DNA from 2 places in the Pseudalkalibacillus sp. A8 genome. Region 2 is predicted to be linked to the other one. Evidence: a T-box and tRNA genes for the amino acid it is inferred to sense, from the RefSeq annotation. Region 2 holds a T-box; the other holds one or more tRNA genes.
The links. The T-box of region 2 lies ahead of serS (serine--tRNA ligase). A T-box ahead of a tRNA ligase gene usually reads a tRNA of that ligase, here a tRNA-Ser.
Positions count from the first base shown of each region.

Region 1 (15,985 bases), 2.4 Mb from region 2:
GAATTCTTTAGGCGTTATCCATGGTATATTTGTTTTTTCAGACTTCACCAACGTTTGAAGCCATTCAGGCCCTTCAAACCACCAATGTCCAAACAGTTCAGCATCAAAAGCTGCAAGAGTCACGCTAGCTGAGCCAGTGTTACACTCTTTTATACTTTCGCAGACAGTATCGATGAAGTCTTTAGAATGTTGTTCTGCTTTTCTAAGTGCATTTTCTCTGACATATATTTCTTTAGCTTCCGTATCTCCAGTTATGCGGTAATATTTTAATCCTGTATCCACCCTGATTCCATCAGGATGGATATGAGGAGCAATATAGTCATGATCTCGGTCATACCCGACGTCCCGATAAAATTCACGGTAATCATAATCTCCTGGGTAACCCGTGGTGGCATCCCACACCTTTTTAGATGTATTCACACACCTAGGGAATAAAACGATTCCATGAGGCGAGAATACGGGTGTGTTTGGTCGTGGTGATTCTGGATCAAGCTTTCTGATCGTATCCTCGTCCACAAATACATAACGGACCCCTTCTTCATATAGCACCTTATCGACACCAGGAGAAAAGGCACATTCCGGCAGCCAGAAGCCATCCGGTTTAAAACCAAAATGATGCTCAAAGCAATTCAAGCCATATTGGATTTGTGATCGAATTCCTTGTTCGGTTTGAATATAAGGAAGGATGGCGTGTGTAGCAGATGAGGTGATGCCCTCTACTTTATTTTCAATCATGAAATATCGGTAAGCTGAAATGAGATCGCAGTTCCATTCAAGAAAAGTCTCTTTGATTTTCTTGAAACGTTCTATGTAAAATTCTACGACACTGATTTCTTCAGGCTTTGTAACATAGTCCCTTTCTTTCAACAAAAGCTCTTGAGTATTTCGAATATGGGCCAAATACCGTTCCTGAAACGTTTTGTTGGCAAGCATCTCCAGTAATGGAGGTGAAAGCGAGAGGGTATACTTCACTTCTGATGAACATGATTCCAACCCCCATAGGAGAGGAATATAGCTTTCAGAAACTGCTTCAAATAACCATCTTTCCTCAAGACGATCCGGTTCTCTATGTAAAACGAAAGGTAAATGGGCATGTAATACCAATGAAAAATAACTGTTCAAGTCGATTCGCCTCACTTTAATAAACTGTAAATCGAGTAGGTTGAGAATTGTTCATACCACTCAGGAGACTTTTGGTCACCTGACTTCCACCTGTTCACACCCTCACTGTGTCTCATAGAACCTCCTTCAGTCCGCGGTGTTTCTACTGGATCAGATCGTAATACTGTAAAGAATTCACTAGAATCAGGCTGTATTCCGAAATCAATGATAAACGTTCGATTCTCTTCCAAATCGTTGATGAACCAGTTGTCGGTCATTTCCGGTAAGCAGATATCGAAATACAAGTGACAGTTATGACCATTGAAATGTAAATCACTGATATCATAAACTCTCAATTTTTTATTCAAATCCGACCACGACTTCGTGAAATGATGAGCAACCATATTGCGGGTAATAGCTTTCAAATCCCAGTAAGCATAGATGGTGTGGGGACCTTGTGGTAAAAGTACAATGCGATCCAGTTCGTAAGAGGAAGGGATGTTTCTTGGAGAAAGAACACTGGTTACTTGAACCCGAGCCTTTTTGAATGAAGATTTTTGATCAAGTTTTTGTAATTTCCGAAGCCGGTATTGGATTTTCCCGACCGTGCTGTCCATTTCTTCAGCGATTTGTTTGATTGTAAGTCCTCTTTTCTTCAGTGCTAAAATCTCTTCAACCATGATTGCCTCCTATGACAGCAATTTTAATAGTTTTCAACATCGTATCACCGCTTGAAAACCGCATCAATAAACGTAAAATGTAGAAAATTGCGGTTCCTATGTATATCAATTTAAAAGGGGTTTTATTTTATTTTTGTAAACGTATGCAATACATAAAACGCTATTTTCTCCTTTGTTTTTCTCTCGGTTTGACTAAAAAGGTGAGATAATCGGTGGAAATTGTCGAATTTTAATAGGAATTTAGTATTAGATTTAGTAAAAAAGCTACCTCCTCGACAAAGTCTGTGATATAAAAGTATGTGAGATCATTTTTTATAGGGGGAGCAAGATGGAATTCACAATATTGGCACTATTGGTTGCTGGAATAGTCTTAATCGTTCTATCGTTTTTTAAACAGAATCGGACTCAACAAATCGAGACTCAACTTGAAAACGTATCGATTCAATTGATGAAGGAACTTTATCAAATCAATAAGAAGATCAAAGTTTTAGAAGAAGAAATGATGATCACAGACAGAAGAGAGATTAAATAGCATGAAGAACAGTGGTTTAAGGGGTTTTGGTGCGGGACTGATCGTTGCATCTGGCATCCTGGCACTTGTACATTTCCAAGGAACAGGCAATTTGGATTCCGAAGCCAAGGCAGAATCAGCTGAAGAAATTACATATGAAGAAGTAAACAAATTTCTTGAAAAAGAAGGTCTTGTAGCGATCGACCAGGGAAAACTGGATCAGCTGGAAGGTAATCAAAATACTGAAGATGAAAATACAACAGAAGAAGCTCCAGCAGAAGAAACTGAGAAAGAGCCCGTTGTCACAACAACTGTGGTGATTTCGAAAGGAACGTCTACTGGGCAGGTTATAGAGTATTTAGAGAGTGAAAAAATCATAAAAAGCAGTGATGGGCTGTTAAATTATCTCCGTTCCAACAACTTGGAAAATAAAGTGAGATTCGGAAATTATGAAGTGAACAGCAAGATGACAATAGCTGAAATCGCAAAGGTCATTACTTCACCATAATAAAAGGGACTGTCCCCTAAGCTTTAGACACTCAGGGGACAGTCCCTTTTTCTTATTCATTTAAATCATAATGTTTACCTTTTACGAGATACACGATGCTTTCGGCGATATTCGTTGCATGGTCTGCAGTACGTTCAATATAACGGCAGATGAAGCTTAGCTGGATGATCTGGTTTGTTGAATCTGGGTATTCCTTCAACTTTCCGAGAATTTCTTGAATCAATTGACCATACTTCTCATCAACATAGTCATCTTTATCGGCCATATTTTTTGCCAAAACGATATCTTCCTCTTTATAAGCTTCAATAGCCTCTGTTAGCATTGACTTCGCAGTCTCAGCTAAATCAGGGATGTCCTCTAAAGGTTTGATCAATGGTTCATTTCCGATACGGATAACGGATTTTGCGATATTTACAGCAAAGTCTGCAATCCGTTCAACATCAGAAGAAATTTTGATCGATACGATGATACGGCGAAGGTCACTTGCAACAGGTGCCTGCTTCGCGATTAGAAGAATCGCCTTATCATTGATTTCTTCTTCAAGATCATTGATACGGTAATCATTATCGATAATACGCAAGGCTTTGTCGATATCTTGATTTTTCAGAGCATCAATTGCTTCCTCCAACGCGTTCTCTGCCAGTTGCCCTAATTCAACCAACATTTCTCTTAATTCGTCCAGTTGAGTTTGAAAACTTTCCCTAACAACCATTCAAAACACTCCCCTATCCGAAACGACCTGTGATATAGTCTTCGGTTCTTTTATCCTCTGGATTAGAAAACAATGTATCTGTATCTGAGAATTCTACAACTTCACCGTTTAAGAAGAAAGCAGTCTTGTCGGAAATCCTTGCTGCTTGCTGCATGTTATGAGTAACGATGACAATACTGTAATCTTTCTTCAACTCTTGTACCAATTCCTCTACTTTCAAAGTTGAAATCGGGTCTAGGGCAGATGTAGGTTCGTCCATCAAGATGACATCCGGTTCAATCGCAAGGCAACGTGCAATACAGATACGTTGTTGTTGTCCGCCAGAAAGACCATATGCATTTTCATTCAAACGATCTTTTACTTCATCCCAAATCGCAGCTCCCCGTAAGCTTTTTTCTACAATTTGATCAAGAACTTTCTTGTTACGGATGCCATGGATACGTGGGCCATAAGCGATATTATCGTAAATGGATTTCGGGAAGGGGTTGGGTTTCTGGAAAACCATACCAACTTGGGTCCGTAATTCTTCCACACGATATTTGGGTTCAAAGATATTCTTTTCACGATATTTGATGGCACCGGATATCTTTACGATTGGTACCATTTCAACCATGCGGTTCAATGTTTTTATAAAAGTCGACTTACCACAGCCTGAAGGTCCGATGATTGCAGTCACTTCATTTTCAGGTATGGAAAGGTTAATTTCTTTTAATGCATGATCTTCACCATACCAAAGATTTAGATCTTTTGTTTCAAATACATTTTTTTTATTCATATGAGTAGCGTTGGTGGAATTATTCTTTTCTGGTTTTCGAGTGTTCTTCTTTTCTTTTACAGTAAGAGTAGTCATTTATAATACCTCCGCATTTATAATCTTCTTTGAAATTTATTCCGGATGATGATTGCTAACGAATTCATTAAGAATAGAAGCATCAGTAAAACGACAATTGCTCCTGCAGCTAAGTTCGCATATTCTTTCGTTAGAGCAGAGTCTATTGTCCAATAGTAGATCTGCAGCGGCATTACAGTGAATTTATCAAAAATACTATCCGGAAAAGGAATTAGCAACGCTGGGATTCCTAAAACAACTAGTGGAGCTGTTTCTCCTATGGCACGAGATAGAGATAAGATTACTCCAGTTAGAATTCCCGGTATTGATGCAGGTAAAACAACATTTTTTACCGTTTGCCACTTCGTAGCACCCATACCATAAGAAGCTTCTCTTAAATATTGAGGTACAGCCCGGATAGATTCTTGACTAGCTACCACCACAATCGGAAGAACTAGCAGGGACATCGTCAATCCACCAGCCAACACTACATTCCCTAAATCAAAGCCTTTTATAAACACAGTGAGACCTAATAAACCGAAGACGATGGAAGGAACACCAGCCAGGTTGGCAATATTGGTTTGGATAAGTGACTGAATGCGCCCTTTTTTGGCATACTCTTCTAGATAAATCGCCGTTCCCACCCCAAGAAACATGGTCAACGGGGCAACGACTAACATTAACCAGAAAGATCCTAACAGAGGCCCCATCACCCCGGCATTTTCGGCAAAGGTAGATAATTTACCAGTCAGGAATTGTAGATCGATCCATCCGATACCCTGTGAAAACACACGATAGATCAATACAACTAGCACAATCAATCCAAACATCGTCGATAAAAAGAATAAAGACTTGGCTAATTTATTGGTAGTAAGACGTAAATTCATCCTTTTTTGAACTTGATTCGCATCAACATATTTCATAATCAATATTCCTCCCTGAACCTACGAGAAATATACTGCGCAATTAAGTTCATAATTAAAGTGAATACAAATAACGTCATTGCAACAGCATATAAACTGTAGTAAAGAGTAGATCCTGCTGGTGCTTCTCCGCCGGTAACTTCAACGATATAAGCAGTCATCGTCTGCATCGATTGAGTAACGTCGAACGTAAAGTTTTTTGAACTTCCACTCGCGATCGTCACTATCATCGTCTCCCCAATTGCGCGCGAAATGGCGAGGACAAACGAGGCAACGATACCCGAGATCGCAGCAGGAATGACAATTTTCCAAGTAACCTCTAACCTGGTAGCTCCAAGCGCTAACGCACCTTGCCTCATTTCTGAGGGCACTGAACTCATTGCGTCCTCAGAAAGTGATGCTACCATCGGAATGATCATTACTCCCATGACAATACCAGGGCTAAGAATATTGGTTGGTTCCAATCCGGGTATGATAGACCGCAATATAGGTGTAACAAAGGTAAATGCGAAGAAACCATATACGATTGTTGGAATACCTGCAAGTATTTCTAATAAAGGTTTTAACGTTCTTCTTACCTTATCAGAAGCATATTCACTTAAAAATACAGCTGTCATCAGACCGATTGGTATCGCTACAATCATGGCAATGAGCGTAGAAATAAGGGTACCGGTTAATAACGGTAATACACCAAACTGTGCATCTGCACCTAAAGGCTTAAGTTTCGTTCCAGTAAAGAAATCAAGAAATGGGACTTCCTTGAAAAAAGCGATTGTCTCGACTAATAAGGTAGATAAAATACCAATTGTAGTAAGAATGGATATGATTGCAATTGCTAATAATATTTTCGGAACAATCTTCTCCCATATTCTTGTAAAGCTCATTGACTTTCTGTTCTCTTGGATCATTTCGTTTATATTCAATTTCTTTTCCAATTTAGGACCCCTCTCACTCTAGACATTCTATATATTAGGGAATTTCAAAGTTTACATATAAAAACAAGCCAAGAAGATGAGAAGTACAACGACCCCTCATCCTCTACTATCTTCCAATTAAGTGAATGCTTTATTTTTGTAATCCTTTTAGCTCATCAACTGTTTTCTTGTATTCTTCATCACTTAATGGGGCAAATCCAGTTTCCTTAGCAACTTCACCAGCATTTTCCATACCGTAGATAGCAAAGTCTAATACTTGTGGTTTTTCTTTCGCCTTGTCTTCGTTCAAGTATGTGAATACTGGTCGAGTGAATGGACCATATTCGCCATCTTCCTTGATTGTTTCGATTGAAGGTTCAACTGGTCCATTACCAAAGTCGATTTTTACTGCTTTCAATTTATCACTGTTACTTTCGTAGTAACCATAACCAAAGTATGCTATCGCATTTTTATCTTTTGAAACCATGTCTACAAGAGTTGAGTATTCTTGTTGAAGACTAACATCCTCTCTTATAGGTTGCTCTTCTAGAATCGTTTCGTAGAAGAATTCATAAGTTCCATGGTTTTCATTTGGGCCATAAGCCTTAATTGGTTCATCAGGGAAGTCTGAACGTACATCAGACCATTTCTTTTTATTTCCGCTAGCAAGGAAAATGTCAATTACTTCTTCTTGCGTTAGGTCGTCAATCCAATCATTCTCTTTGTTCACTACAATCGTGATTCCATCTAATGCAAGCTTTAATTCTTTATAGTTGATGCCAAGCTCTTCAGCTTTCGCTTTTTCTTCATCTTTGATTTGACGTGAAGCATTACTAAGATCTGTACCATCTTCAGTTAAAAACTTTTTGAACCCAGCACTTGAACCCGCACGTCCTACTTCAACAGAGACGTTTTCTTGTTCATTTACCATGTAATTCTCAGCTAATTTCGCCATCAATGGATATACTGTTCCGGATCCATCCACAACAACACTACCTTCAAGTTCTTCACCGCCATTAGCAGATCCGCTTTCGTCATTTCCACATGCTGTCGCAACGATTAGTAAAGCTGCCAGCATAATGAAGAATGTGCTTCTTTTAAAAGCTTTCATTTTTGAAATCCCCCTGTTTTGTATTGGTTAGTGGAGGCATTTATGAGAAAAGTATGACTCTCTTAACCTCCCTTGGGCGAACGCCCTACATTGCCTATAGTATCTTCTGCCTATTAAGCATATATAAATGGAATGTTAAGGTTTTGTAAAGATGTGTCGGAAAGTGTCTACATTCCATTCAGAGCAAATAAAAAAGATCACTCTTTGCATCCTAAATCATCATCCTCCAAGATTTTTCTCAGAAGAAACGAAGCTTCAGATAATGCAGAGCAATCTTTCTTGATTATTATTGTTCTTGAATTTTTTCGGAAGGCTTTTCATCAATGATATTTTTCTTATGGCCTTCTTTTTTAATATCAAAATAAGCATCCAGGATTCCGCGGCCGATCTTATTGTTGATACCACCTTCTTCAGCATAAGGGCTAACAACGATAAAAGCGACTTCAGGGTTATCATGTGGCGCATAACCGACTAGTGAAAGCAGGTAAGAATCACCATCATATTGGGCTGTACCTGTTTTACCAGCAGCTTCGTATCCTTCAATATTTTTAAAGTAAGAGCTGGCAGTTCCTTTAGTCGTATTCATGACCATATAAAGCCCTTTTTGAACCCTTTCAATCCATTCTTGCTTCATATCAACACGGTTTAATATATTCGGTTGGAATTCATAGATCGTATCGCCCTGCTCATCAGCGCTTACATCCGGTTTCTTAATTTCCTTTAACAAATGAGGTTGCATACGATAGCCACCATTGGCAATTGTCGAGATATATTGGATCATTTGCATCGGGGTATACGTATCAAACTGTCCAATCCCCATATCCATCAAGTTTCCAAGTGCCTGAGATCCTCCGTTATAACCATCATCTTCATATGGTAGATCAATCCCTGTAGGAACCCCTAAACCGAATTGATTAAAGTAGTATCGCATCGTCTCAAAAGCTTCCTCACGATTATTGAAACCTCTTTTGTTCTCATAATCATAACCAGCAATCCTCATTGCAATCCGGAACATGTATACGTTGGAAGATTGCTGCAAGGCTTCTAGATCGCTCACATAACCCATATTTCGATAGGATTTTTTGATCGGTGTGCCTGGTAATTTCAGGGGTGTATCATATAATACTGTGCCAGGTTCTATTACACCCGTCTGATACCCTGTCAAAACGGTAGCTCCTTTTACTGTAGAACCCATCGGATATTGATTGTAAACATTTCCAAACGGGGCATCCTTGAATTTACCATCTTCTAAAACCTTACCTACCATAGAGTAGATTTCACCCGTATGAGGATTTGCCATGACAACGTAAGAACTGTTTAATTTATTGTTGGCTGAATATTTTTGGCGAGCATCCAAGATTTCACGTTCCACAATCTCTTCGACTCTCTTTTGAAGTTCCATATCGATGGTGAGAATGATATCATGACCTCTTGAGCCCTGATCCTCTATAGGCTTTCCAATTGGATTTCCAGATTTATCAGTAACATAGTTAATTTTCGTTTTGGATCCTCGAAGGACGGATTCATATTGTTCCTCAAGAAAGCTGGTCCCTACTAAGTCGTTACGGTCATGCCCCTCTAATACATAGCCGTCGATCAATTCACTTGGAATTTGACCTACCTTCCCAAAGATCGATTTAAGAGTCCCGTCAAACGGATATGTTCTTTGGGCATCCGGTTTTATATCGATCGTTCCATCGAACTCCTCAAGATGCTCACTGATCACAGCGATTTCCTTTTGGGGCACATCTACTTTTACTCGCTGTGGAGTAAGGGAATAGCCTCTGATCATCTCACGCCAAATTGCCGCAATTTCCTCATCTTCCTCTGAAAGGTTCAGTTGATCTACTTCGAGGCGATCGATGACGAGGAGATATTGCTCTTTATCATCAAGGTCTTCCATTTCTTTTCTCGTCAAAAGCTTTTCATAAATTTTGCGCTGGTCTGCTTTATAAGATAAATAAAAGTCTTTCTTATCCCTTTCTGTAAGCTCATCTGTGCCCTTTTCAATATATCCCGATAATTTTTTAGCTATTTCATATATTTCATCTGGCTTCATATTATTCGTACGTGTAAATGTGATCGAAAACACCGGTTCGTTATCCACTACTACTCGGCCATATCGATCGTACATTTTCCCGCGTGGCGCATCCAATTTTGCAGTAACATTCTCTTGGCGTTCTGCTTCTGCTTTGAAAGAATCACCATGGACGATCTGAACTACACCTAATCTTAAAATCAGAGTCGTAAACAATAAAAAAACCGCTAAAAACAATATATTCAAGCGAAAAGGAACGTGGCTTCTCTTTTTCTTCTTCGCCTCCATATCCTCTCTCCTTTATGTAAAATAGACACCTGAATAGGTGCCTTTATATGACAATAAACGCCATTATATTGTAACGCAGTTATATATTAAAAAAAAGAATAACTTATACATTTGATCCATTTTCGTTTGATAGTACGACTGGTTCTTCTGGAATTGGGTTCAAATTGATTTTTCGGACACATAAATAGATGAGTGAATGGCCTATTCCGATGATTGGAATTAGATATGGTATGCTTTTTTGTTCATCAAATAATGTAATTGCGATGATAAACATTACAATTGAAGTAATTCGTCCATAGTTGAGATATAGTTCCCGCACGACAATATACTCGATACGCATTTCTTTAGCGTTCCAGCTTCGTCCTATGACATCGTACGTCAATGACACATAAGGTACCAGCAGTATAGGATAAGCGATGGATATGATCACCCCATATGTCAGCAGCTTTGCAAATGTCAATTCGAAGATGATCAAAGCTAAAGCGGCATATAATATGATTCCCCCGACTAATATAGCCTTTTTCCTGTAAGAGGTCTTAATATAGCGGGTAGCAATGTAATACGCTAGAAAAGATACAGCAGAGTTGATCAAACCGTAGGTCCCCAACGCCAACTCACTATTTGTAGTGATGAAGACCCATACGACAATCACAAATACGAAAGTGCCTTCACGTAAACCTTGAAAGAAATGAGCATATAAGATCCTGTTCCAGTTTGGATTCACTTTACGCTCTTTTATGATTCTCACAAAAGAATAAATCCCTTTCGCGGTCCGGCGATTAAGCATGAAACTCATGATTACAGCTACAAAAAACAGCCCTAACGATATCGCAAAAATGGTTTTATAACCGATCATCTTATCCATCCGAGTAATGATCCAACCGGCTAGAAAAGGGCCGACCATCCCTGCAAAAGAAGTAAGAAGTCCAAGAAATCCATTAAAAAAATCTCTCGTATCAGGCTCTGTGATTTCGAATGTGAGAACATTGAACGCAAGCCAATAAAACCCCATTCCAATCCCAAGCAATCCTCCAAGAAGGATGAGAAAATCCTCTGCCCTGGCACCGAGCAACAAGACGGTTAAGTAAAATATCGATAAACTGATGACACCTAATCGCAGTACAATGACTCGATCGATCCGTTTAGCTAACCGTCCAGCAAATATAAATGTAATGGGTTGGAAGATCACAATGGATAAATTGTATATTGCTATATCAATGAATTCACCCGATTGTTTCCATAGAAAAACATTGACGAATGTATTCGATAAAGCAATGCTTAATGCGTATAAACCACCGATAATCAAAAGAAACATCAAATCTTTTGTTATCTCAATATTGCCGATCATTTTTTGTAATGCCTTCATAAGAACGACTCCCCTTTGCTCACAACCCTAGTTTTCCTTAAACCGACTACGTTATTCTCAATTAAGTATTTGTATAAAGTGGGAAAATGGTGTGTAAATACAACTGGCTATGGTGAAAATGTGAAAAAAGGAGTGATGATCATATACGAATTTCTCATTTATGCTTCAAGAGATTGTTCTCGGCCAGACAAACAGCATATGATTCAGGAAATAGTGATGAAATACGCTGGAGAGAAAAATTGTGATTGTTCCGAACACCTAGCAGGGAGGGAAGTGGTCTACCGGGTCGCCAATGAAACGGTTACTGTTTTTAACAACGGCGTCCAGTATGTACTCACCTCAGATGAAGATTTCAAAGATGGGAATGGATTGTTGGATAATGTCATTGAAGGGTGTTTGAAGGAAAATCATTGGATCAAGTTAGTGCACTTGTCGGGTGTTCTGTTGAAAAATTAGAGGACATCTGTTCCTATAACTGGGTAAAAAGCTGCTGATTTTCAATGTCTAAGTAAATAAGGTCTCTGGTGTCCTCTATTTTTTTAAAAACATGAAGTTTCCTAACAAATAAGGTCTCTAGTGTCCGTTAACGGTTTACTGTGATACAAAAAGAACACCCCGCCTGCAGTACAGGTCGGGGTGTATTTTTCTGCTAAAATTTACTTAGCTTCCTGGTAACGCTTTTCAACTTCATCCCAGTTGACAACATTCCAGAATGCCGCAATGTAGTCTGGACGACGATTTTGATAATTAAGGTAGTAAGCGTGCTCCCAAACATCAAGTCCTAGGATTGGTGTTTTACCATCCATTAATGGAGTGTCTTGGTTTGGTGTGCTTGTTACTTCAAGCTCACCGTTGTTAACGACCAGCCATGCCCAGCCTGATCCAAAACGGCCAGTTGCTGCACCAGCAAACTCGTCTTGGAACTTTTCAAAGCTTCCAAATTTTGAATTGATCGCATCCGCTACTTCACCTGTAGGATTTCCTCCACCATTCGGGCTTAAAAGTTGCCAGAACAATGTGTGGTTGGCGTGTCCTCCACCATTATTACGTACAGCTGTACGGATGTTTTCAGGAACAGCGTCTAAGTTGCTGACAAGTGCATCAATCCCATTGTCTTGTAGGTCTGCATGTCCTTCAAGTGCATCATTTAGCTTTGTTACGTACGTGTTGTGGTGTTTACCATGGTGGATTTTCATTGTTTCTTCGTCGATGTGCGGTTCTAGAGCATTGAACTCATATGGTAGTGCAGGTAGTTCATGTTTTGCCAATTGAATCTCCTCCTTTAAATAGTATGTAGTTCAAAGCACGAAAACTGTGCCTTTACATCTAACAATATCAAATTTACCCTGGGGTTTCAATTTTAAAACACTGTAGATTCTTTACTTTAAGGTATAGAAGGTATAGACATTCAACTTACTACATTAAAATAATGCTCAGATTCATCCTGAGCATTTTCAGATGAAAACAAAAAAACTTCTTTAATCAAGAAGTTTACGTAAATAAATGGTGGCTCGAGACGGAATCGAACCGCCGACACGAGGATTTTCAGTCCTCTGCTCTACCGACTGAGCTATCGAGCCAATATGTAATTGGTTGCACCTCTTCAGGTACTCCATATGTTCATTGAAAGGACGATTATTCGACGTAGTACAATGAACTTAAATTGGTTGCGGGGATAGGATTTGAACCTACGACCTTCGGGTTATGAGCCCGACGAGCTACCAGACTGCTCCACCCCGCGACGATAATATGATATAAAATAAAAATGGAGGAGGTAGAGGGATTCGAACCCCCGCGGGCTGTTACACCCCTGGCGGTTTTCAAGACCGCTCCCTTCAGCCAGACTTGGGTATACCTCCATATGGTGAGTGGTGGACCCTGTAGGACTCGAACCTACGACCAATCGGTTATGAGCCGACTGCTCTGACCAACTGAGCTAAGGGTCCATGATTATGTACTTGTATATAGGGTTGATGGGGCGGCTGATGGGAATTGAACCCACGAATGCCGGAACCACAATCCGGTGCGTTAACCACTTCGCCACAACCGCCATGCGATTATTAAGTTGGTAGCGGCGGAGGGAATCGAACCCCCGACCTCACGGGTATGAACCGTACGCTCTAGCCAGCTGAGCTACACCGCCATGGCTCCACAGGCAGGACTCGAACCTGCGACCGATCGGTTAACAGCCGATAGCTCTACCACTGAGCTACTGTGGAATAAAATAAATTTAACGACAAGATTTAGAATAACACTTTTTGTGTTAGATGTCAATGTTTTTTCTCATCTTTCGACAAAAGTAAAACAGGGACAAGAAATAATATATCATGTTTTGCCCCTACATGCAATAAGTATTACAAGACTTTTACTAAGAAATAAATGACCATTCCACTTTGGATGATGAACTTTACTGCACTTCCTCCAATAAAACCTAACAAAGATCCTATACCTACTCGGACAGCCTGTTTCAAGTCACCTTTTTGGTGGATCCACTCTCCTACAATCGCACCAACAAAAGGACCGATCAGGATTCCGATGATTGGAATAATAAAAGGGCCAACAATAATACCGATCGTACTTCCCCATATTGCATGTTTACTTCCACCCCTCTTTTTCACACCGAAGTAATTACTTGCATAATCGGTGGCATATAAAAGAAGGATGAGAATTCCTTGAATGATCCAAAACCAAATACTTAAAGGGGTAAAACTGAACAGCCATCCATAGACAAGAAAACCTGCGATAAGAAAAAGAGAAGCCGGTAAAACCGGATAAATAAGTCCAATGAATGACAGGACAAATAATGATCCGATTACCAGCCAAGCAATAATTGTCATATTACTCTTCTTCTCCTAAAACATATTCCGCGATATTTACAGCGTGGTCCCCAATACGCTCAAGGTTACTGATTATATCGACGAATACGATTCCAGCAGCCCCACTGCATTTTCCTTCATTTAAGCGGAGGATGTGTTGTTTGCGTAGGGTTCTCTCCATTTTATCAATCGCGTCTTCCATTTTAACAACCTTACGAGCTTTTTCTTTATCGTCATTTTCTATTGCGTGAAATGCTTCATCAATCGTTGACATGGTCAACTGGAACATTTCCTCTAGATCGGCTTTCGCCTTTTCTGAAATGATGACTTTGTGTGTCAATTGATAATCCACTAATTCAACGATATTTTCCATGTGGTCTCCTATACGTTCAATGTCACGCACAGAGTCCATCAAAATCGAGTGTTGTTCAGAATCATGAGCAGACAACGTGTAAGATGACAGTTTTACTAGATAATCTGTTATACGTTGGTCCAAATTGTTGATTGCTTCTTCATATTGATACGCTTTTTCAGCGTTCTTTTTATTATTTGTATCTAGATATTCGAATGATTCTGTTAAGGCATTCTTTGCATATTCCGCCATTCGCATGACTTCCAGTTTAGCTTGTCCTAACGCAACTGCCGGTGAACGCTCTAGGAATATTGGATCAAGATGTTTCGCTTTATATTCAATTACTCCATCGTCGCCAGGGATGATTTTCGTAACAATATATGCGAGGGTACCTATGAACCATACTTGAATTAACGTGTTCGCCACATTAAACGATCCATGGGCAAAAGCAATTTGCATTTTCGGTTCTAACCCTAACCAAGTAGTAAGAAAATCGACATACGCTCTGAATGGAACGAGTAATAACAAGAAAATAGTTGTTCCGATCAGGTTGAAGATAACATGAGTCAATGCTGCCCTTCTTGCTGCGACACTCGCTCCGATAGCTGCAAGAACTGCCGTAATCGTCGTCCCGATGTTGTCACCGAATAAGACAGGTAAAGCTGCATCGAGAGTCAGGGATCCTTGTGAATACAATTCTTGAAGTATCCCGATCGTTGCACTTGAACTTTGAACGATGACTGTAAACAAAGTCCCGATTACAACTCCTAACAACCCGTGTTCACTCATATTTACAGTCAAGTCTTGGAATGCTTGAAGACTACGTAAAGGCTTCATTCCGTCACCCATCAGCTCGAGACCATAAAACAGGGCACCAAAACCGAACAGGATTTGTCCGATATGTTTAGCTTTTTTGGAATTAAAGAAGAAAATCATTAAGGTACCTGCTGCAATGATCGGTAATGCATATGCTCCAATATCAATACCGATGATAAAGGCAGTTACGGTAGTACCGATATTGGCACCCATGATAACCCCAATTGCTTGTCGCAGGGTCATGAATCCTGCGTTAACAAGACCAACTGTCAATACCGTGGTACCAGAACTTGATTGAATCAAGATTGTCACGATAATTCCAGCAAGAACACCCATGAATGGGTTCGATGTAAATCGATCAAGAATATCTCTTAAACGATCGCCTGCAGTGTTTTGAAGTCCTTCTCCCATATACTTGATTCCGAACAAGAAGATACCAAGTCCACCTATAAATTCAAATATCAGTTTCTGAATATCTAAATCCAAGTTTTTCAACTCCTACGCATTTATTCGACAGAATTTGCCCCATTCATTATTAACTAACTTCATTTTGTTTGTAAAGGCTTTTAATGTTATTTAATTTTTTTGTAAATTAATTCAACCCATGATGGCATTTTATCCCTTAATCGCATTTTTTATCTTGTCCGTTCAATATAGTAAAGATACAATGATTTTAGATACTTAAAGGGGGTTACCAATGAACATTTTCAAACAGTTTGTTATGAGCTTGTACTCTCCGAAAACCATAGCCATGGTCCGATTCCAAAAAATAGGCAAGACAATCGGTTATGTTTTCGTTATGATGTTGATTGCTTTTATCTTCGTAGGAACGAATATCGCATTGTCCATCACGAATGCGATCAATGAATTTGATCAAGCACTTAAAGACGACATCCCGAATTTTCAATTCCAAAATGGAGAATTGAAATCGGATATTTCTGAACCGATCATTCGTCAGGATGGGAACCAAACGATCATATTTGATACGACTGGAACGATTACTCGAGATGACTTGGATCA
Region 1 covers NZ_CP174509.1:3,676,848-3,692,832, forward strand. Annotated here, with positions in the region: gene ACJROX_RS19005 (1,4-alpha-glucan branching protein domain-containing protein) at 1-1,122, opposite strand, end outside; gene ACJROX_RS19010 (DUF4912 domain-containing protein) at 1,134-1,781, opposite strand; gene ACJROX_RS19015 (hypothetical protein) at 2,110-2,313, shown strand; gene ACJROX_RS19020 (hypothetical protein) at 2,315-2,800, shown strand; gene phoU (phosphate signaling complex protein PhoU) at 2,853-3,512, opposite strand; gene pstB (phosphate ABC transporter ATP-binding protein PstB) at 3,526-4,362, opposite strand; gene pstA (phosphate ABC transporter permease PstA) at 4,380-5,264, opposite strand; gene pstC (phosphate ABC transporter permease subunit PstC) at 5,267-6,172, opposite strand; gene ACJROX_RS19045 (PstS family phosphate ABC transporter substrate-binding protein) at 6,330-7,289, opposite strand; gene ACJROX_RS19050 (peptidoglycan D,D-transpeptidase FtsI family protein) at 7,576-9,615, opposite strand; gene ACJROX_RS19055 (MFS transporter) at 9,719-10,981, opposite strand; gene ACJROX_RS19060 (hypothetical protein) at 11,051-11,437, shown strand; gene ACJROX_RS19065 (superoxide dismutase) at 11,638-12,249, opposite strand; tRNA gene ACJROX_RS19070 (tRNA-Phe) at 12,486-12,561, opposite strand; tRNA gene ACJROX_RS19075 (tRNA-Met) at 12,646-12,722, opposite strand; tRNA gene ACJROX_RS19080 (tRNA-Ser) at 12,748-12,840, opposite strand; tRNA gene ACJROX_RS19085 (tRNA-Ile) at 12,851-12,927, opposite strand; tRNA gene ACJROX_RS19090 (tRNA-His) at 12,956-13,031, opposite strand; tRNA gene ACJROX_RS19095 (tRNA-Met) at 13,048-13,124, opposite strand; tRNA gene ACJROX_RS19100 (tRNA-Asn) at 13,126-13,200, opposite strand; gene ACJROX_RS19105 (DUF456 domain-containing protein) at 13,336-13,818, opposite strand; gene ACJROX_RS19110 (Na/Pi cotransporter family protein) at 13,820-15,451, opposite strand; gene ACJROX_RS19115 (DUF1189 domain-containing protein) at 15,663-15,985, shown strand, end outside.
Region 1: it has a tRNA-Ser gene. The T-box ahead of serS (serine--tRNA ligase) is inferred to sense a tRNA for this amino acid. The anticodon was not compared.

Region 2 (15,985 bases):
CAGTGAAATCATGAATCCGAATGACCTTGAACAGGCATTGGATTATGTCGATGTAATCCAAATCGGTGCGCGAAATATGCAAAACTTTGACTTATTGAAGGCTGCTGGTTCAGTCAATAAACCGGTTCTCTTAAAGCGTGGTATGTCTGCAACAATTGAAGAGTTCATGTACGCAGCAGAATACATCATCTCCACGGGAAATGACCAGGTCATTCTTTGTGAAAGAGGCATCAGGACTTACGAGCGAGCGACTAGGAATACGCTCGATATATCGGCTGTACCTATTTTGAAAAAGGAGACGCATTTACCAGTCATGGTAGACGTCACCCATTCGACAGGAAGGAAAGACTTGTTGCTCCCAGCAGCTCAAGCTGCGCTTGCAATCGGGACAGATGGCATTATGGCGGAAGTTCATCCGGATCCAGCAGTTGCACTTTCGGACTCCGCACAACAAATGGATATCCCTGAATTTATCGAATTCATGCATAAGTTAAAAGCAATCCAACCGGTTCAGGTCTAATCCTTCATGAAACAGTGCTGAAAATTGATTTCAGCGCTGTTTTTTATTGGGTTCAGGACGATTCAAATGGAATATAAGCCGAATTTCCTCATTTATAAGCCGATTATTGGTTTATAAGCAGAAATTTATGAGCCAAATTTCAAATTTATGAGCAGATCTTCACCATATTTGCGTCTCCCTTTAAAATTGACTGCTTTAAAGACATAAAAAAATTCGCTACTTTTTAAAAGTAACGAATTTCAAAATTCACATACAATCTCCGTTGTACTATGCGCTGTGATTTTTTTATTAAATGGAGGAGGTAGAGGGATTCGAACCCCCGCGGGCTGTTACACCCCTGGCGGTTTTCAAGACCGCTCCCTTCAGCCAGACTTGGGTATACCTCCGCACTGACAAAAACTATTATAGCATCGCAAAAAACGATAAGTCAACCATTAATTCGACATTTTTTAAGAAAGACGGCAAATAAGCCGCCTTCCCCTATTTTTAAAATTATTCTGTTATTCTTATTGTTGATTTCCGCGGACGATCCGTAAGCCTCCTCACTTGCACATTGATCTCAACACAAAAATGAAATCATTTTCGTGTCTGCGATGAGAATTCTTAGAAGCTATCCTTATGCTGGCTCACCACAAGACCTCGGACTTAAATTCCATCCTTGTAGTTTTCGCCGAGTAACCACAGGCGCAGGACGTGGTGGTACTTGGTCGAAGTTCATTATTATACTCGAAGATCCTTTTATTGCAGTGTCTCGCCTGGCTCGCTGTTCCCGCAGGAGTGTCGCGAATTTCAGTTAAATCAACATAACATTAAAATCTAACAAAGCCCTTTACTTAGAAATGACAGTTTTATTCCCCATATATGGGCGTAGAACTTCAGGAATTTCGACAGAACCATCTTCTTGCTGATAGTTCTCTAAAATCGCAGCTACCGTACGGCCAATTGCTAGCCCAGATCCATTCAACGTATGAACATACTCTGGTTTCGCCTTTGGTTCACGGCGGAATCGTATGTTTGCACGGCGTGCTTGGAAATCTTCAAAGTTACTGCAAGAAGAAATTTCGCGATATGTTTCGTAGCTAGGAATCCAGACTTCGATATCATACTTCTTCGTTGCAGTGAAGCCTAAATCCCCTGTACACATGCTCATCACACGGTATGGAAGCTTCAATAGCTGTAATACCTTTTCAGCATGCCCCGTCAAGGTTTCTAACTGCTCGTAAGAATCTTCCGGTTTTACAAAGTGTACAAGCTCGACCTTATTGAACTGGTGATGACGGATCAATCCTCGGGTATCACGTCCTGCAGATCCAGCTTCGGAACGGAAGCATGCACTGAATGCCACATAGGCTTTCGGTAGACCTTCTAAGGACAAAATCTCATCACGATGTAAATTCGTCACAGGCACCTCGGCAGTCGGAATCAAGAAATAATCCTCTTCACGGATTTTGAATGCATCCTCTTCAAACTTCGGAAGTTGTCCAGTACCAGTCATGCTGTCACGATTGACGAGGTACGGTGGCAATATTTCAGTATAACCATGCTGGTCTTCATGCAAGTCCATCATGAAATTGATCAGTGCACGTTCCAGGCGAGCCCCAAGGCCTTTATAAAAGGCAAAACGGCTTCCTGTCACTTTGGCTGCTCTCTCAAAGTCAACAATGTCCAAATCAACAGCGACATCCCAGTGAGGTTTCGGTTCAAAATCGAATTTTCTGATTTCGCCCCATTCACGATCGACCACATTATCCTCTTCATCATCCCCTACAGGAGCAGATGGATGAGGAATGTTCGGTAGAGTTAGCATGATGCTTTGGAGTTTTTCTTCAACTTGACGGAGCTCGTCGTCGAATGCTTTGATTTTTTCCCCGACCTCACGCATTTCCTTAATCAGTTGATCGGCATCCTTTTTTTCACGTTTGAATTCAGCAACCATTTTAGATACATTGTTTCGTTCACTTTTCAGCTGTTCTGTTTTGTTGATCAGTTCACGGCGTTTTTCGTCAAGCTCCTTGAACTGATCCAGACCGGAAATATCTTCTCCGCGAGTAGAAAGCTTTTCTTTTACCACATTATAATTTTCGCGCACAAATCTTAAATCCAACATGTGTATTCCTCCCTTTTTATATTAGGCTTTTTTTCCTTAATTCTTGATTTTGGCTAAATTCCTTTCCGCAGGAGTACCGCAATATTTCGCTTTAAACTAAGTAACGATGAAATCCGAAGTTTATCACCCGTATCACTAGGCAGATTAGGACCGGAGGCGTATGTTGTAAAAACGGTGAGGACCTCCAAAACCAAGTAACGAAGAAATTTGTAGCTTATCATCCGTAATCACTAGGTAGATTAGAAACAAGAAGTACAAGGCATGTAGGTTTTTTAGGACCGGAGTGTATTAATAATACATGAGGACCGCAAAAAACCAAATAACGCAGTAATTCGCCGTTTATCATCTGCATAGAAATAGAAAAACTCCCGTCCCCTATTAAAAGAAGGGACGAGAGTTAACCCGCGTTGCCACCCTGGTTGTATCACCAAATAGGTGATACCACTCAAGTAATTTAACGGTTACGAACCGAAAATACATACTAAAGCCTTCGCTTGTTCAGTATTTTACTCTAGGATGGATTCACAAGTTTCTTTGGCCGATTCTCACCAACCATCGACTCTCTTCACAAAGAAGACATGCTACTAGTTCCTGTCAACATTCGTTCTGAAAATGTGTTAGTAGTAATTTACACTATTTTGGAATGTTATGCAAATGTTTTTTTAGACTCTTCAACCATTTCTACAAAATAGGCGTGCATTCTATGATCATCTGTCAATTCCGGATGGAAGGCACAACATAGGAATCGTCCCTGGCGTGCAGCAACGATTCTGTCTTGGAAAGTCGCCAACACTTCTACATCTGGACCAACAGAATCGATGTAAGGAGCACGAATGAAAACGCCGATATAGTCTTCTTCTCCTTCAAGTCCTTTGACACTTAAAGGAACTTCAAAGCTTTCACGTTGACGGCCGAATCCATTACGGTGTACCTTCATGTCCATCACTTCCAGGTGGCCATGCTCTTGACCGATGATCTCCTTGGCCATCAAAATCAATCCTGCACACGTCCCGAAAACTGGTTTTCCGGTTTTCGCAAAATCCTGTAAAGGTTTGAACATTTCATATTTATCAATCAATCGACGCATTGTGGTGCTTTCTCCACCAGGTACAACAAGTCCGTCAATATCTTTCAGGTCCTCTATACGTTTGACAATTTTTACGTTTGCTCCACTGTCTTCAAGTGAACGAGCGTGTTCACGAATTGCACCTTGAAGGGCAAGAATACCTATTGTGACCATTCTATGATGTCTCCTTTACGTTTCTTACCAACCGCGGTCTTGCATACGCTCTGATGGTTGTAGAGAAGAAATCTCGACACCTTTCATTGCAGTTCCAAGACCTTTAGATAATTTAGCGATTAAATCATAATCCTGATAATGAGTTGTCGCTTCGACAATCGCACGAGCAAACTTCTCAGGGTTATCTGATTTGAAGATTCCTGATCCTACGAATACGCCATCAGCGCCAAGCTCCATCATCAACGCTGCGTCTGCTGGAGATGCGACCCCTCCTGCAGCAAAGTTAACGACAGGAAGTCTTCCCTCTCTCTTGATTTGAAGAAGGATTTCGTATGGTGCTCCAAGGTTTTTCGCTTCCGTCATAAGCTCATCCTCACTCATACCGACAACCTTCTTGACTTGAGATTGAATAAGGCGCATATGTCGAACAGCTTCAACTATATTCCCTGTTCCCGGTTCGCCTTTTGTACGAAGCATTGAAGCACCTTCACCAATACGGCGTGTTGCTTCGCCTAGGTCACGTGCACCACATACGAAAGGTACAGTGAAGTCACGCTTGTTCAAGTGGAAAACTTCATCTGCTGGTGTCAAAACTTCACTCTCATCAATATAGTCTGCACCCAGTGCTTCGAGTACACGTGCTTCGACAATATGGCCGATACGTGCTTTCGCCATTACAGGAATAGATACTGCATTGATGACTTCTTCGACAATTGTAGGGTCCGCCATACGAGCAACCCCACCAGCTGCACGAATGTCCGCAGGGACACGTTCTAGTGCCATTACTGCCACAGCACCTGCTTCTTCAGCGATTTTCGCTTGTTCTGCATTGACAACGTCCATTATGACGCCGCCCTTTTGCATTTCTGCCATTCCACGTTTTACACGATCAGTACCTGTTTGTACCATGTATGATTCCCCCTGTCAGTAGGTGTTTTTTGATGTATTCCAATTATTCTTAAATCCTACACTATTGTATCACTTTTCCTCACTCATGCCTATCCAGACACTATGTTATTCTCCCTTATATTATTGGTAATGTTTGTGTATCAGGAAGAACTGTTCAATATCTGTTTTCAGAGGTGTAATAAGACTACTCCTTTGTTAAACTTATTTTTAAATAACATCCATTAGTTATACAAAAGGAACTGACCTATAGAGTCAGCCCCTTCTTATTAATTTCGATTAAAACAGACCTTTGATTCCGTCAACGACATTGGACCAGATATCCCCGAAGAATCCACCGATTCCACGCATCATCAACACAAACCAGTTTGCTTTTTCGACATCGGCTTGTGCGACAATTGGGACGCCTGCTTTTTTACTGGCGGCTTCATCTATGTAGCCATAGTCATCTTCACCAGAATATTCGAGTGACAGAGTACCGACCTGGTCACCTTTCTTAATAGGTGCAGTCAATTGACCTTTGTCATTCAATGCTTTTTTATCCCAGGTCACTTTCGGTGTATATTTTTCCTCATCCCCATTGGCTAGGACAACCGAAAGCCCGTCAGTCGACTTCACTTCGACTTCTTTTTCTTTCCCTTTGACCACAGGTAATGTAGCTTTGTCCTTGACTTCATAATTCGCTTTTACAACTTCTTGTTTTTTAAAATTATTAAACCCATAATCCAAAAGTTTCTTGGTTTCTTCAAAACGTGCGTTGTATGAATCAGCTTTCATGACGACTGAAATGACACGCATACCGTTTCGTTGTGCTGTTCCAGTAAAGGAATAACCTGCAAGCTCAGTGGATCCAGTCTTTAATCCGTCCACGCCTTCATAGCCAAGCCCGTAACCTTGTGGATTGCCTGGAATCATCCAGTTCCAGTTGATCATACGGTTTGCATCCTCTGTACCTTCCCTGAAGGTTTTTTCAGGTATTTTCGCAGTATCGAGGACTTCTGGATAGTCTTTCAATAGGTGGTATGCCAGTTTCGCAGTATCACGAGCTGACATCATGTTCATGTCATTCGCACCGCCTGCTGGGTGATTCCCTTTCAAGTCACTATTATTCAGGCCTGTACTGTTGTAGAATTTATACTTTTCCAAGCCTAGCTCTTTCGCTTTATCATTCATCATTTTTACGAAGTTCGCTTCAGAACCTGCAATTGTTTCGGCAATGGCCATTGTCGCACCGTTGGCAGAATAAATGGCAGCTGCCTCAAATAGCTCTTTGATTGTGTAATCTGGATCTGCATCTTTTCTAAGCCAGACATTCGATAGGCTAGAATCTTGTGCAACTTTATGTACACGATCACTTATTTTAACGGGGGTATCCCAACTGATTTTCCCTTCTTCAACTGCCTCGAAAATCAAATATTCCGTCATCATTTTCGTCATGCTTGCTGGTGGCAGCAGTAAATCTGCATTTTTTTCAAACAGGATCTTACCTGTTTCTGCATCAACTAAAATCGCTGATTCAGTATCCATTTGCAAGTCAGGAGCAGCATAACCCTTATTTGCTGTTGACGTTACAACTCCCGTGACTACAAGTAACATGACTAACGCAATGATGACTATACGTTTCATTCGGTTTACCAACCTTTTTGCACCTCCAACCCTAATAACACAAAGGTTATTGTACCATAATAAAATTCAAAAAAATAGACAGTGGAAGACCCACTGTCTGAAAAAAATCGAAAATGGTAAAATTATCGCATCTTTTATTACAATTGTGTGACAAACAGCTTATCTGTCCGTTTAAACAGAATAGTTCGGCGCTTCTTTAGTGATTTGAACATCATGCGGATGGCTTTCACGAAGACCTGCATTCGTAATACGAGTGAACATCGCATTTTCGCGCAGCTCATCAATAGATGGCGTACCGCAGTATCCCATGCCGGAACGCAGGCCACCGACAAGCTGGTGAATCGTATCCGCTAATGGTCCTTTATATGGGACTCGGCCTTCAATTCCTTCAGGAACAAGTTTCTGGTTATTTTCTTGGAAATAACGATCCCTGCTTCCTCTCTCCATCGCACCGATTGATCCCATGCCACGATAAACTTTAAACTGTCGTCCCTGGTAGATTTCACGTTCTCCTGGGCTTTCATCCACCCCTGCAAGGAGACTGCCCAGCATGACAGCATGTCCACCTGCAGCGAGGGCTTTGACAAGGTCACCTGAGTACTTGATACCGCCGTCTGCAATAATCGGTACTCCATGCTTTCTTGCTTCTGTTACACATTCATATACGGCTGAGATCTGTGGAACACCGACACCAGCAACAACACGGGTTGTACAGATCGATCCAGGTCCGATACCGACTTTCACGACATCAGCACCAGCTTCGATCAGATCACGTGTCCCATCTGCAGTCGCGACATTTCCTGCTATGATCGTAACGTTTGGAAAAGCATCTTTTATTTCCTTCACCTTTTGAAGAACACCTTCAGAATGACCATGTGCAGTGTCGATGACAAGCACATCGACGCCAGCTTCGACAAGTTTCTTCACACGCATCATCGCATCTGCCGTAACTCCGACTGCAGCCCCAGCAAGAAGCCTTCCGTGCTCATCTTTGGCGGAATTCGGGAATTCGATCACTTTTTCAATATCCTTGATGGTGATGAGCCCCTTCAAAATGCCTTCTTCATCAACGAGTGGGAGTTTTTCAATTCGATGCTCCTGAAGAATTTCCTCTGCTTCCTTTAAAGTGGTCCCAACAGGGGCTGTTACGAGATTCTCATGTGTCATCACTTCATTGATCCTAATCGAATAGTCCTGGATGAAACGCATATCACGGTTTGTAATGATACCCACAAGTTTGCGGTCTTCATCTACAATCGGGACACCGGAAATTCGATATTTCCCCATCAGGTGTTCGGCATCAAAAACTTGGCGATCTGGAGTGAGATAAAATGGGTTCGTAATGACACCGGACTCTGAACGTTTAACACGATCTACATGTTCCGCCTGTTCTTCAATAGACATGTTCTTATGAATAATTCCAAGCCCGCCTTGCCTTGCCATTGCAATAGCCATTTTCGACTCTGTCACTGTATCCATCCCTGCACTGATAATCGGTACGTTCAATTTGACGTTTTCAGAAAGCTGCGTTTTTACTGAAACGTCTCTTGGCAGTACAGATGATTTTGCAGGAACAAGTAAAACATCATCAAACGTTAGTCCTTCTCGTGCAAATTTTTCTTCCCACATAAGTCCCACTCTCCTTAGTCGATTTAAATATTATTTGTAGATTAACAATGGGGTAAACTACTGTCAAGAAAGTAGCAATAAGTTCGACTTTTCTCAAAATTTGCGCTATATGGATGTGAACTCATGGAGACCTCATTGAATGAATGGAAAAGCTACGATCAATTTTTAAGTGCCTCATCCACACAGCGATACTTGAAAGGATGCTACCAACAATTAAATACGGCTTTAACGAGTGATGAACTTAGCTATCGAAACTGTTATAGTTTCATCTACTATTTGACACATGGAAAAAGATATTTTGATTTATGTAAAAACTCACCGTTAGAACTGCAGCCCGTCCTTCTCTACTACGGGATGATCCAATTAATCAAGTGCTGCCTTTTGACAGTCGATCCTTTTTACCCCGAATCTACTGCTTTGTTAGCCCATGGGGTTACCACCAGAAAACGAAAAAAGCAGAATTATTTATTTTTACAGGACGAAATCAAAGTCCAGAAAAATGGATTATATCCTTATTTTTCAAAACGACTCTTTCAACTCGACGCACATGAGGGAGATAAATTTCAGATGCAGGAGCTTCTATGTCACGTACCAGATATGAATGATTTGTTTCGACAAATCAACGGATTTTCTCCTTTACTGCAAGTTGCTGTTTCTTCTTGTGGTTCAATGTCGATTCCTGACAAAATTTTGGATAATCTACATATGACGGATAGTCGATTTACCCAGTTCATAAAACAACAATTTACTACATCTGATGTAAAATATGCAGATTCGTATTTTGTCATGAAAACTGGGGAAAATGCAGGGGAAAATCCATTGATCAAAAAAAGTCTTTGCGGGGAATCCTTCATTCCGACAGCGAGAGAGGGTTTTATACCATTGCACGAAGCCATGGTCCATTATTTATTGCTTTATAACTTAAGCATGATCTGCCGGTACGAAACAGAATGGTGGGGAGACTTGTTCCATACTTACTCCAGCAATGATTTTCCTTTCATATCAAGGTTCTTATCCATTTCCCGAGTAAAAGTTCCATTAATGTTGATGGATTACTTAGAGGGGAAGAGGCATTCAAATTAAGAGGTTGTTGAACCGAGGAAAAACATAAAATGACACTAGATATTGGTAATAAAAAGGTTTATATTGGCAAAAGATTTTTGGAAGCAAAAATCTTCATTTTAAAAGAACCATTAGCATGCGAGCTTATCGGCCTTCTTTCGCCAGTTGTGTTAGTATTCGTTTGAGTACGATATTTTGCGATTTTCGCTTTTCACGATCTCAAAAAGCCCTCTTTGAGTACCTCGTTTTAGCTTTTTCTTGATTTCAGGTTGTCAAAACCCTCTAAGTTTTCACCATTTACATACAAAAAAGAGCAGTCTCTCGACTACTCTTGTGGTGCCCGGCGACATCCTACTCTCACAGGGGGAAGCCCCCAATTACCATTGGCGCTGAAGAGCTTAACTTCCGTGTTCGGCATGGGAACGGGTGTGACCTCTTCGCCATCGTCACCAGACTGTATGAAATTCAAGGGATACTGTTCCCTCAAAACTAGATAACGGTTCTTGAAAACATCGTCGATGTTAAGTAAAGTGGTTAAGTCCTCGATCGATTAGTATCTGTCAGCTCCACGTGTCACCACGCTTCCACACCAGACCTATCAACCTCATCATCTCTGAGGGATCTTACTCGCTTGACGCGATGGGAAATCTCATCTTGAGGGGGGCTTCATGCTTAGATGCTTTCAGCACTTATCCCGTCCACACGTAGCTACCCAGCTATGCTCCTGGCGGAACAACTGGTACACCAGCGGTGTGTCCATCCCGGTCCTCTCGTACTAAGGACAGCTCCTCTCAAATTTCCTGCGCCCGCGACGGATAGGGACCGAACTGTCTCACGACGTTCTGAACCCAGCTCGCGTACCGCTTTAATGGGCGAACAGCCCAACCCTTGGGACCTACTTCAGCCCCAGGATGCGATGAGCCGACATCGAGGTGCCAAACCTCCCCGTCGATGTGGACTCTTGGGGGAGATAAGCCTGTTATCCCCAGGGTAGCTTTTATCCGTTGAGCGATGGCCCTTCCATGCGGAACCACCGGATCACTAAGCCCGACTTTCGTCCCTGCTCGACTTGTAGGTCTCGCAGTCAAGCTCCCTTGTGCCTTTACACTCTGCGAATGATTTCCAACCATTCTGAGGGAACCTTTGGGCGCCTCCGTTACACTTTAGGAGGCGACCGCCCCAGTCAAACTGCCCACCTGACACTGTCTCCGGACCGGATCACGGTCCTGGGTTAGAATTTCAATACCGTCAGGGTAGTATCCCACCGACGCCTCCACCGAACCTGGCGGTCCGGCTTCTCTGGCTCCTACCTATCCTGTACAAACGATACCAAAATCCAATATCAGGCTACAGTAAAGCTCCATGGGGTCTTTCCGTCCTGTCGCGGGTAACCTGCATCTTCACAGGTACTATAATTTCACCGGGTCTCTCGTTGAGACAGTATCCAAGTCGTTGCACCTTTCGTGCGGGTCGGAACTTACCCGACAAGGAATTTCGCTACCTTAGGACCGTTATAGTTACGGCCGCCGTTTACTGGGGCTTCGATTCAGAGCTTCTCCTAATGGATAACCCCTCCTCTTAACCTTCCAGCACCGGGCAGGTGTCAGCCCCTATACTTCGCCTTACGGCTTCGCAGAGACCTGTGTTTTTGCTAAACAGTCGCTTGGATCTTTTCACTGCGGCTCTCTCGGGCTTGCACCCTATCAGAGCACCCCTTCTCCCGAAGTTACGGGGTCATTTTGCCGAGTTCCTTAACGAGAGTTCTCCCGAGCATCTTAGGATTCTCTCCTCGCCTACCTGTGTCGGTTTACGGTACGGGCACCTCTTTCCTCGCTAGAGGCTTTTCTTGGCAGTGTAGGATCAGGGACTTCGGTACTCTAGTTCCCTCGCCATCACAGCTCCGCCGTATGGTGGACGGATTTGCCTATCCACCGGCCTGACTGCTTGGACGCGCATATCCATCAGCGCGCTCTCCCTACCTTCCTGCGTCCCCCCGTTGCTCAAACGGAAAGGAGGTGGTACAGGAATATCAACCTGTTGGCCATCGCCTACGCCTTTCGGCCTCGGCTTAGGTCCCGACTAACCCTGAGCGGACGAGCCTTCCTCAGGAAACCTTGGGCTTTCGATGGAGAAGATTCTCACTTCTCTTTTCGCTACTCATACCGGCATTCTCACTTCAAAGCGCTCCACGAGTCCTTCCGGTCTCGCTTCTCAGCCCTTCGAACGCTCCCCTACCACTGTACCGTTAGGTACAATCCATAGCTTCGGTGATACGTTTAGCCCCGGTACATTTTCGGCGCAGAGTCACTCGACCAGTGAGCTATTACGCACTCTTTAAATGGTGGCTGCTTCTAAGCCAACATCCTGGTTGTCTGGGCAACTCCACATCCTTTTCCACTTAACGTATACTTGGGGACCTTAGCTGATGGTCTGGGCTGTTTCCCTCTCGACTACGGATCTTATCACTCGCAGTCTGACTCCCGTGGACAAGTTCCTGGCATTCGGAGTTTGACTGAATTCGGTAATCCTGTGGGGACCCCTAGTCCAATCAGTGCTCTACCTCCAGAACTCTCACCACGAGGCTAGCCCTAAAGCTATTTCGGGGAGAACCAGCTATCTCCGAGTTCGATTGGCATTTCACCCCTACCCACACCTCATCCCCGCACTTTTCAACGTGCGTGGGTTCGGGCCTCCATTCAGTGTTACCTGAACTTCACCCTGGACATGGGTAGATCACTCGGTTTCGGGTCTACGACAACGTACTCATGCGCCCTGTTCAGACTCGCTTTCGCTGCGGCTCCGTCTCTGCGACTTAACCTTGCACGTTATCGTAACTCGCCGGTTCATTCTACAAAAGGCACGCCGTCACCCGTTAATGGGCTCCGACTACTTGTAGGCACACGGTTTCAGGATCTCTTTCACTCCCCTTCCGGGGTGCTTTTCACCTTTCCCTCACGGTACTGGTTCACTATCGGTCACTAGGGAGTATTTAGCCTTGGGAGATGGTCCTCCCAGCTTCCGACGGGGTTTCACGTGTCCCGCCGTACTCAGGATCCACTCTGGAGGGAACGACGTTTTGGCTACAGGGCTGTTACCTCCTCTGGCGGGCCTTTCCAGACCGCTTCGCCTACGCCGTTCCTTTCTTACTCCGTATAGAGTGTCCTACAACCCCAAGAGGCAAGCCTCTTGGTTTGGGCTGTTTCCGTTTCGCTCGCCGCTACTCAGGAAATCGCGATTGCTTTCTCTTCCTCTGGGTACTAAGATGTTTCAGTTCCCCAGGTCTGCCTTCTCATACCCTATGAATTCAGGTATGGATCCTACCCCATTACGGGCAGTGGGTTCCCCCATTCGGAAATCCCCGGATCAAAGCTTACTTACAGCTCCCCGAGGCATATCGGTGTTCGTCCCGTCCTTCTTCGGCTCCTAGTGCCAAGGCATCCACCGTGCGCCCTTCATAACTTAACCACGTTATGAATGAACTTACACTTCTTACTTGTCATTAAATGACGTTTTCGATGTCTTGTTTTCAAGAATTTCATTATCTAGTTTTCAAGGAACAATGTATTGAAAGAGAATGAGCTCTTTCAAAACTAAACAAAAGCCAAAGCGTGTTCCATGTCCATAAAGGACTCCTTAGAAAGGAGGTGATCCAGCCGCACCTTCCGATACGGCTACCTTGTTACGACTTCACCCCAATCATCTGTCCCACCTTCGGCGGCTGGTTCCAAAAGGTTACCTCACCGACTTCGGGTGTTACAAACTCTCGTGGTGTGACGGGCGGTGTGTACAAGGCCCGGGAACGTATTCACCGCGGCATGCTGATCCGCGATTACTAGCAATTCCGGCTTCATGCAGGCGAGTTGCAGCCTGCAATCCGAACTGAGAATGGCTTTATGGGATTCGCTCAACCTCGCGGTTTTGCTGCCCTTTGTACCATCCATTGTAGCACGTGTGTAGCCCAGGTCATAAGGGGCATGATGATTTGACGTCGTCCCCACCTTCCTCCGGTTTGTCACCGGCAGTCACCTTAGAGTGCCCAACTGAATGCTGGCAACTAAGATCAAGGGTTGCGCTCGTTGCGGGACTTAACCCAACATCTCACGACACGAGCTGACGACAACCATGCACCACCTGTCACTTCGTCCCCCGAAGGGGAACCTTCCATCTCTGGAAGTAGCGAAGGATGTCAAGACCTGGTAAGGTTCTTCGCGTTGCTTCGAATTAAACCACATGCTCCACTGCTTGTGCGGGCCCCCGTCAATTCCTTTGAGTTTCAACCTTGCGGTCGTACTCCCCAGGCGGAGTGCTTAATGTGTTAACGTCAGCACTGAGGGTGGAACCCCCCAACACCTAGCACTCATCGTTTACGGCGTGGACTACCAGGGTATCTAATCCTGTTTGCTCCCCACGCTTTCGCGCCTCAGCGTCAGTTACTGGCCAGAGAGCCGCCTTCGCCACTGGTGTTCCTCCATATATCTACGCATTTCACCGCTACACATGGAATTCCACTCTCCTCTCCAGTACTCAAGTCCCCCAGTTTCCAATGACCCTCCACGGTTGAGCCGTGGGCTTTCACATCAGACTTAAGAGACCGCCTGCGCGCGCTTTACGCCCAATAATTCCGGACAACGCTTGCCACCTACGTATTACCGCGGCTGCTGGCACGTAGTTAGCCGTGGCTTTCTGGTTAGGTACCGTCAAGGTACCGCCCTGTTCGAACGGTACTTGTTCTTCCCTAACAACAGAGCTTTACGACCCGAAGGCCTTCCTCACTCACGCGGCGTTGCTCGGTCAGACTTTCGTCCATTGCCGAAGATTCCCTACTGCTGCCTCCCGTAGGAGTCTGGGCCGTGTCTCAGTCCCAGTGTGGCCGATCACCCTCTCAGGTCGGCTACGCATCGTCGCCTTGGTGAGCCCTTACCTCACCAACTAGCTAATGCGCCGCGGGCCCATCTGTAAGTGATAGCCGAAGCCATCTTTTAATCCTCCTCTATGCAGAGGAGAATGTTATCCGGTATTAGCCCCGGTTTCCCGGAGTTATCCCAGTCTTACAGGCAGGTTGCCCACGTGTTACTCACCCGTCCGCCGCTGACCTCTGAGGAGCAAGCTCCTCGTTGGTCCGCTCGACTTGCATGTATTAGGCACGCCGCCAGCGTTCGTCCTGAGCCAGGATCAAACTCTCCAATAAAGTGTTTGATTGCTCATTAAATGTAAATCGAAATTGATTCAGGGTTCTTATAAAAGACCCGTTTCACGCTTGGCTTTTGTTCAGTTTTCAAAGAACTGTTTTTGTCCGCCCCGTTTTGAGGCGACTTAACTAATATAACATGTCTAGAAACAACCGTCAATAACTTTTTTGAAATATTTTTTTGGGTTGTTAAAAGAGCAACGGTGATAACTATAACATGATTCTATAACTACTTCAACCATAAATTTAATAAAGAAAACTCGGGACTTTGGTGATCTGATCACAATAGAAAAAAGAAAGAGATATTCTCTCTTCCCTTTTAAGTCAAAATGTTTTCTATATAGAGATCAGTTCGTTTGATTTCATTACTTTCATCAATCTTCACCATTGGTCGTGTATGGGAATGAGGATCAATGAAGACGATTTCTCCAACCTGGCCATTCGTAAGTTCTACTTTGGTCCCTACGGAAAAAACAGATAATTCATTTACTAATATGTTCAAAATTTTCGGGTCGAATTTTCCGAATTGATCCAATTGCATTTGCTCAAGGACTTTGAAAGGGGACTGTTTAGATCGATAAAGACGTTCAGAAGTCATTGCATGGAATACGTCAGCAATTGCTGTGATCCGGCTGTATATATTCAATCGGCTACCTCTGGTCCCTAACGGATATCCGCTCCCGTCTTCGCGTTCGTGGTGTTGCAATACACTTAGAATCACACTTTCTTTAATGCCAGTAATGCCTTTTAACATTTTATAACCGAGAATAGGATGTTGTTTCACTTCTTCATACTCTGATTGACTAAGTGTCTCCTTCTTATTCATGATCCTCGGTTGAATCTTTGACATTCCGCAGTCAATAAGAGCACCTGCTAATCCAAGCTGGATGATATCCCCTTTGGAATAAGAAAGTTTTTTCGCTAAGAATGAGGAAATCAGACCGACAGATATCGCATGATGATAAATATAATCCTGTATATTTGAAAAGTGATGCAATGAAAGAATGGTTTTTGGATTTTCCAAAGCAATCTTAAGCAATGGGACGATTTCTAGGCGGATTGGATAAAGATCGACTGCAGTACCCGCCTGCCAGTTGGCAAATTGTTTTTTATATAGGTTGACCGCTTTCGTGTAGAGAGAATGGAAATCTGTTTGTCGTGAGTTGATCAAAGGACTTGTTTTGTCCTTTTCCTCATTCTGTTTTTTACTGGATGATTTGATCGCCTTCACTTCAACTTCGTTTAAACTGCAATATGCTCCTCAGTCAATTCCGTATCACGGGTCACGATTGGTCGACTTGTCAGGGAAAACACATCGTTACTTAATACTTCACCTGGATTTAGATTATGTACAAGAACCTTCAATGGGACCTCCCCTTTTTGACAGTTAAATGCCACTATGTTTCAGCCTTCGTCAAATTTTCTCTCTATAAAATCTCTATCTATGGAAAATCAGAGTTCAAAAAACGGAGGAAATTTGAATTTCCTCCGTCATTGATTACTCTTCGGTTGAATCGTCTTCATCTGATAAGAAATCATCTTCATTATTTGTATCGGATGATTCTGATTCATCTTGAAGTAGTTCTTCAGATGTTTCTTGTTCATTAGTTACTTCTTCTTCACCTTCGATGTCTTCTTCTTCATCGACCTTGTCCACGACAGCAATCGTAGCAACATCCACACCTTCATTCAATCTGATCAATCGAA
Region 2 covers NZ_CP174509.1:8,976-24,960, reverse strand. Annotated here, with positions in the region: gene ACJROX_RS00105 (bifunctional 3-deoxy-7-phosphoheptulonate synthase/chorismate mutase) at 1-520, shown strand, start outside; tRNA gene ACJROX_RS00100 (tRNA-Ser) at 814-906, opposite strand; gene serS (serine--tRNA ligase) at 1,350-2,627, opposite strand; T-box leader at 3,011-3,234, opposite strand; gene pdxT (pyridoxal 5'-phosphate synthase glutaminase subunit PdxT) at 3,274-3,867, opposite strand; gene pdxS (pyridoxal 5'-phosphate synthase lyase subunit PdxS) at 3,892-4,776, opposite strand; gene ACJROX_RS00080 (D-alanyl-D-alanine carboxypeptidase family protein) at 5,053-6,399, opposite strand; gene guaB (IMP dehydrogenase) at 6,571-8,028, opposite strand; gene ACJROX_RS00070 (YaaC family protein) at 8,152-9,111, shown strand; gene ACJROX_RS00065 (hypothetical protein) at 9,141-9,275, shown strand; rRNA gene rrf (5S ribosomal RNA) at 9,429-9,544, opposite strand; rRNA gene ACJROX_RS00055 (23S ribosomal RNA) at 9,621-12,555, opposite strand; rRNA gene ACJROX_RS00050 (16S ribosomal RNA) at 12,728-14,278, opposite strand; gene ACJROX_RS00045 (HD-GYP domain-containing protein) at 14,598-15,509, opposite strand; gene ACJROX_RS00040 (hypothetical protein) at 15,521-15,643, opposite strand; gene gyrA (DNA gyrase subunit A) at 15,777-15,985, opposite strand, start outside.